Regions from separate parts of the Actinomadura sp. NPDC049753 genome, predicted to be linked through region 2. Evidence: riboswitches for the same ligand, from Rfam matches in the RefSeq annotation. Region 2 holds a riboswitch; the other holds the start of a gene.
What was found. A riboswitch is a leader RNA that binds a small molecule or an ion and turns the genes downstream of it on or off. The one in region 2 is predicted to bind glycine.
Positions count from the first base shown of each region.

Region 1: linked by a shared signal. The riboswitch ahead of gcvT (glycine cleavage system aminomethyltransferase GcvT) and the one ahead of gcvP (aminomethyl-transferring glycine dehydrogenase) in region 2 are both predicted to bind glycine.

Region 1 covers NZ_JBFARL010000167.1:11,407-14,805, forward strand. The annotation lists gene glyA (serine hydroxymethyltransferase) at 1-540, opposite strand, end outside; gene gcvH (glycine cleavage system protein GcvH) at 537-926, opposite strand; gene gcvT (glycine cleavage system aminomethyltransferase GcvT) at 982-2,076, opposite strand; glycine riboswitch at 2,243-2,338, opposite strand; gene AB0K37_RS31580 (hypothetical protein) at 2,698-3,048, opposite strand; gene AB0K37_RS31585 (M50 family metallopeptidase) at 3,287-3,399, shown strand, end outside.
Region 2 covers NZ_JBFARL010000248.1:1,598-4,996, reverse strand. The annotation lists gene AB0K37_RS36785 (lysylphosphatidylglycerol synthase transmembrane domain-containing protein) at 1-1,483, opposite strand, end outside; glycine riboswitch at 1,755-1,849, shown strand; gene gcvP (aminomethyl-transferring glycine dehydrogenase) at 2,020-3,399, shown strand, end outside.

The DNA of each region.
Region 1 (3,399 bases), on a different contig from region 2:
CTGACGCGGATACGCCGACCATCCCGCCACGATCATCTTCGGCCGGTGCTCGGCCGCGAGCGAGGCCACCTCGTCCATGTCGACCAGGCCGTCCTCGGCGCGGACGTGGTACGGCACCACGTTCAGCACCTTGCCGGAGTAGTTCAACCGCATCCCGTGCGTGAGATGCCCGCCGTGCGCGAGGTCGAGGCCGAGGATCGTGTCGCCGTGCTGGAGCAGCGCGAAGTACACCGCCGTGTTCGCCTGCGCCCCGCTGTGCGGCTGGACGTTCGCGTGCTCGGCGCCGAACAGCGCCTTGGCCCGGTCGATCGCGAGCTGCTCGGTGACGTCGACGAACTCGCAGCCGCCGTAGTACCGGCGGCCCGGGTACCCCTCGGCGTACTTGTTCGTCAGGACCGACCCCTGCGCCTCCAGCACCGAGACCGGCGCGAAGTTCTCCGACGCGATCATCTCCAGGGTGCCCTGCTGGCGGCGCAGCTCCGCGGCGACGGCCTCGGCGACCTCCGGATCGGCCGTCGCGAGGGAGTCGTTCAAACTCATGATTCCTCGATCAGCTTGTCGTAGGCGGCGGAGTCGAGCAGGTCGCCCGGCTCCTCCGAGATCCGCACCTTGAAGATCCAGCCCTCGCCGTACGGGTCGTCGTTGATGACCTTCGGCTCGTCCACCACCGCGCTGTTGATCGCGGTGATCTCGCCGCTGACGGGGGAGTAGACGTCGCTGACCGACTTGGTCGACTCCACCTCGCCGCACGGCTCGCCCGCCTCGACGGTGTCGCCCTCCGACGGCTGCAGCTCGATGTAGACGATCTCACCGAGGGCGTCGGCGGCGTGCGCGGTGATGCCGACCGTGACGATGCCGTCCTCGCCACCGAGGCCCGACACCCACTCGTGCTCCTCGCTGTAGCGGAGCTCCTCCGGAACGCTCACGATCACTTCTCTCTTTCCACTGTGGGGGCGCGCCCCACACCGCCGGACAACTTGTTCAGGAACGCTTGTAGAACGGCAGGGCCACCACGTCCACCGGCTCGTGCCGGCCGCGGACGTCCACGGCGAGGCCCGCCTCCTCGACGCCGCTGTCGAGGTACGCCATGGCGATCGGCGTGCCCAGTGTGGGCGACGGGGCGCCGCTCGTCACGATTCCGCACGGCGCGCCGCCGGACGTGACGACCTGGTACCCCTTGCGAGGCGCGCGACGCCCCCGCGCGACCAGTCCCACGAGCCTACGGCCCGGCGGCGTCTGCGCCTGCGCCGCCAGGGCGGCCTTACCCACGAAATCGGCTGGCTTGTCCAGCTTCACCACCCGGCCGAGGCCCGCCTCGAACGGCGTCGTCTCGGCCGTCAGCTCGTTCCCGTACAGCGGCATCCCCGCCTCCAGGCGCAGCGTGTCGCGCGCCGAAAGCCCCGCCGGGACGACCCCCTCCACCGCGGCGAGCGCCCCCCACAACCGGACCGCGTCGGACGCGTCCACGAACAGCTCGAACCCGTCCTCGCCCGTGTACCCCGTGCGGGCGACCAGCGCGTCCACTCCCGCGACCCGCCCCGCCAGAATCGCGTAGTACTTCAGGTCCCCCAGCGGCGCGTCCGTGAACCCTTCGAGAATCCCCTGGGAACGCGGCCCCTGCAGGGCGATCAGCGCATACGTGTCGGACCGGTCGTCCACCGCCGCCTCGAACCCCGCGGCCCGCTCGACCAGCGCCTCCCGGACGACGGCGGCGTTCGCCGCGTTCGCCACCACCATCCACGTCTCGTCCGCGAGCCGGTAGACGATCAGGTCGTCCAGGACGCCGCCGTCATGCCCGCAGATCATCGTGTAGCGGGCCTTGCCCACCGGCATCGGCGACAGGTTCCCGACCAGCGCGAAGTCCAGCGCGGCCCCCGCGCCCGGACCCGAAAGGAAGATCTCCCCCATGTGCGACAGGTCGAACAGCCCCGCCCCCGTGCGGACGGCCTGGTGCTCGGCGGTCTCACTCGCGTAGCGCAGCGGCATCAGATAGCCGGCGAAGTCGACGAGATTCGCGCCGAGGTCCTCATGGACGTCGTGCAGCGGCGTCTTCTTCGCGGTCGGATCGGCGGACATGGGCTCGGCTCCTTCGTCACGGGCGCGCATGGTCCATCGTCCCACTCGCGCACCGGGCGTATCGGTGCCTCCCCCTCTGTCATCGGCGCCTGAGAGCTTCACCCGCCGCGCACGGCGGGCTTTCACCTTCGGCGGGGGACCGGAGTCCCCGCTTTCCAGAGGTCGCCTGGCCCGTGCGGTCCGTGGGCCTGAGAGGTTCCGGGGAGGATTTGCTCCTTCGGCGTCCCCCACCGGCTGCGAGGGACTCTCCCGCACGGGATCATCAGCTGTCGAAGAAGGCTAGCAGTGTTCATTGCGTTTTTTCAGGTCGGGGCCTTGGGGGCCCCGACCTGAAAAAACGCGTGCGATCGCTGCATCGCTTCGGCTCGCCTTGCGGCTCGCTGCGCGATCAGTTCCTTGCTTCGCTCGGAACTGCCTTCGGACGCGATCGCGAGTGTTGAGGTCGTCGCTGGCGGGGGTGGCGGCTGAGGTTGTCTCGTTGGACGGTTGCTGCTGGTGCTTCCGTTTCGGTGTCCCTCTGTACGGGTCGTCTCGACCGTTGCGCTTCTTGGTGAAGGTGACGGTCTCCCCCGGCTCCGGCTCAGGACGATGGTTGCGGTGCGGGGTGGTCTGCCCTCGTCGTCAGCGTGGGGGTGGGGTGGCGGGGGCTGACATGGACTTCACGCAGGTTTGCAGGGCCGCCCTGATCTTCTTCAGCTCGTCGGGGGCGGGGGACCTTGTGGGGTTCGGGGTCGGCATCTGGACGCCCTGGTCGTGCATGCAGTCGTTGAAGGCTTTGACCGCCTTCGACTGGGCTGGAGGGAGGGGCGTCGTCTCGGTGCCCTTGCCGGGGTTAGGGGTGGAGGGGGCCTTTGTCTCGGCGGTCGGGGCGGGGGAGGACGACGCTCCCGTCGTGGTGCCGCCGTCGTCGCTGCCGCCGCAGCCGGCCAGGGCCAGCGTCAGGGCCAGTACCGCTACATGACCGCGCTTCAAGGTGAGAACCTCCGTGGCCGGGGTGGGGCGCCCATGATGGGCGGTCGGCCCTGCTCGCGGATACGCGCTCTCGTGCCAATGATGCGCGGCCGGGTTAGCACCGCGCATCAAAGTGGCCTGCGGCACGGGCCGCTTCTTCGTTCGCCTCAACCGGATCGCGGGCCGTAACGTACTCTGAACTGGTTGTCGGAGATCACCCCCGGGTGCGCGGGGTGGACGGACCCGGAGGGCACGCCGCATGGTCTACTACCTGGCTGGAGCGTTGATCCTCTTCTTCGGCCTGCTGGTCTCCATCGCGCTGCACGAGCTCGGGCACTTCTCCTTCGCCAAGCTGTTCAGGGTGCGGACCAC
Region 2 (3,399 bases):
TCAGCAGGTCCTTGTGGTGCCGCAGCGCGGTGCGGGTCGCCCGCGACAGCGCCACCCGCTGCAGCAGCGGCACCGCCCCGCCGAGGGCCTCCTCGCCCAGCACCGGCGCCGCCGTCCCCACCGCCCGCTCTGGCCCCGCGCGCAGCGCCAGGGTCGTGAGCAGCTGTGCGAGGTCCAGGCGCAGCGCCAGGTCGCCGGCCGCCGTCTCCCCGAACCGCAGGTCGGTCAGGTAGGCCAGGCCGTCGTCGCCGACCAGGACCGCCTCGCCCTCCAGCCGCCGGTGCGCGAGCCGCCCCGCCTGCAGCGCCCGGAACTGCCGCCACACGTCCGCCAGCAGCTCGTCGGTGATCTCCGCGTCGGGGACGTCCCCGAGCCGCCGCCCCGGGACGTGCTCGTAGGCCAGTAGCGCCGCCTCGGTGCCGACCTCGCACGTGCCGACGAGCCGTGGCGTCCGGGCGCCCGCGGCGTCCGCCGCGTACGCCATCAGCGACTCCAGCTCCAGGGACCGGCGCAGCGACCGCAGCGTCCGCCCCGTCGTGGCGCCGCGCAGCCGGAGCAGCCGCCAGACGCGGTAGAGCAGCCCGGCGGTCTGCTGGTCGCGGTCCAGGACGCGGACCTCCACGTCCCAGTCGCCGTGCGGCCCCCGGCCCGCCGGGAGCCGGGCGCCGTGCCCGCCCTGCGGGGAGGGGGCGAGGGCGACGCCGTAGCGGCGGGTCTCGTCGGCGTCGTGCGTGCCGTCCAGGCGCGCCGCCCGCCGCGGGTGCAGCCCGAGCCGTTCGAGCGCGGCCACCACGGCCGTCCCGGACGGGCGCGGGTTCGGCGTCCCGACGGCGTAGAGGGTGCCGTGGCCGATGGCGCGGCCCAGCAGGTAGGTGGCCGCCAGCGCGGCGACGGAGGCGTAGGACGCGGTCAGCCCCGTCAGCGCCGCCAGGCCGATCATGGTCCAGGTCGCGGCCTGCCAGCGGGCGCGGCCCGCCATCCCGACCGCGCTCACGAACGCGATCACCGGGGCGATGTCGGTGTGCACCGGCGCGGTCTCGGTGCCGCCCCAGATCAGCGAGTCGAGCACGCCGCCCGGCGCGGCCCGCACCACCAGGTCGTCCAGGCCCACCGTGATCCCGAACGCGATCATCGCGGCCAGCAGCGCGATCGCGACGCGCATGCCGTCCTTGTGGAACAGCCGCTCGATACCGAACGCGATCGGCACGGCCAGCACCCCGAAGCTGGACACCAGCGTCGCCAGCGTCAGCAGGAGCCGCGGCGCGTGCGCGGTGCCCTGCGCGATGTCGGTCTGCAGGCCGTGGGTGGTCTGCTGCGCGATCGACACCAGCAGCATCACCGCCGCCAGCCCCACCACGGACGCCGCGAACCGGATGGCGTCGGAGGGCCGGCGGATCCGGTACGGCTGGGCGGGCTCGTCGACGGGCGCGCCGGCCGCCGCACCCTGCGCCGGGCGCACCGCTCCGTCGTGGGTCCGTGTCACGCCGTACCGCCGCCCTGACCATCCGCCATCGTGATCAGCGTCCCAGACCCGGCGGCGCGCCGTCGAGTCGCGGGGCCGCCGCCGGGACGCGCGTCCATCCCGCAGCCTCATCTCCCCGCCCCCGTGCGGCCCGGGGCCGTCGCGCCCCAGGTGAGTCAGCACATGGTACTCGCCGGTAGACCGCCTGCGCCGGAGGGCGGGGCCCCTTCCGGCGGGCCGGAACGACGTCGGGGACGCGCCTTTGGGTAGGGTTCGACCTAGGACATGCCGTCAACCCTGTGCGGGAGAGACCCCACGCCGCCAGCGTGGGGCGCCGAAGGGGCAACCTCCCCGGAACCTCTCAGGCAAAAGGACCGCACGGGCGAGGCACCTCTGGAAAGCAGGCGTCGGTCCCCGCGCGCGGGGAAGGGCGGCTCACCGAAGGGGAAACCCCGCCGCGCGGGTGAAGCTCTCAGGTGCCATGACAGAGGGGGAGAACGGCCGCCGGCCCGCGCCGGCGGCGCACCTGAGCGACCGCAGCAGCCAGGAGGCCCTCCATGACCGCCCAGTTCTTCGCCCCTGTGGCCGCGCCGCAGCATCCCCGGTCGGCGTTCGCCGACCGGCATGTCGGCCCCTCGCCGGACGACCAGGCGCGGATGCTGGCCGCCATCGGCTACTCCGGCGCCGAGGCGCTGATCGACCACGCGGTCCCCGCCGCGATCCGCACGTCCCGTCCGCTGGACCTGCCGCCCGCGCTGAGCGAGACCGCCGCGCTGGACCGGCTCCGCGAGCTCGCGTCCCGCAACACCGTCCTGACGTCCATGATCGGGCTCGGCTACCACGGGACGACCACGCCCGGCGTGATCATGCGGAACGTGCTGGAGAACCCGGGCTGGTACACCGCCTACACCCCCTACCAGCCGGAGATCTCCCAGGGGCGGCTCGAAGCCCTGCTGAACTTCCAGACGATGGTGGGCGACCTGACCGGGCTGCCCGTCGCGAACGCCTCCATGCTGGACGAGGGCACCGCCGCCGCCGAGGCCATGGCCCTCGCGCACCGCGTCTCCAGGCGCAAGGAGCCCGGGACGTTCCTCGTCGACATCGACACGCTCCCGCAGACGATCGAGGTCGTCCGGACCCGCGCGATCCCGCTCGGCATCGAGATCGTCATCGCCGACCTGTCCCGCGGCCTTCCCGACGGCGACTTCTTCGGCGTGCTGCTGCAGTACCCGGGCGCGTCCGGCGCCGTCCGCGACCTGGAGCCCGTCATCGCGCAGGCCCACGAGCGCGGCGCCAAGGCCGTCGTGGCCGCCGACCTGCTGGCGCTGACCCTGCTGCGCCCGCCCGGCGAGTCCGGCGCCGACATCGCGGTGGGCTCCGCGCAGCGGTTCGGCGTCCCCTACGGGTTCGGGGGGCCGCACGCCGGCTACATGGCGGTCGGCGAGGGCATCCAGCGCCAGCTCCCCGGCCGGCTCGTGGGCGTGTCCGTCGACGCGGACGGCGCCACCGCCTACCGGCTGGCGCTGCAGACCCGCGAGCAGCACATCCGACGCGAGAAGGCCACCAGCAACATCTGCACCGCCCAGGTCCTGCTCGCCGTGATGGCGAGCATGTACGCCGTGTACCACGGCCCCGAGGGGCTGGCCGCGATCGCGCAGCGGACGCACCGCCGGGCCGCCGAGATCGCCGCGGGCCTGCGCGCCGCCGGCGTCGAGGTCGTGCACGACTCGTTCTTCGACACGGTCCTGGCCCGCGTGCCGGGCCGCGCCGCCGAGGTCGTCGCGGCCGCGCGCGAGCGCGGCGTCAACCTGCGCCCGGACGGCCCCGACCGGGTCGCGGTCGCCTGCGACGAGACGACGCTGCCCGCGCACGTCACCGCCGTGCTGGAGGCGTTCGGTGCGACCGCGGCGGGCGAGGTCCCCGAAGCGTTCCCGGAC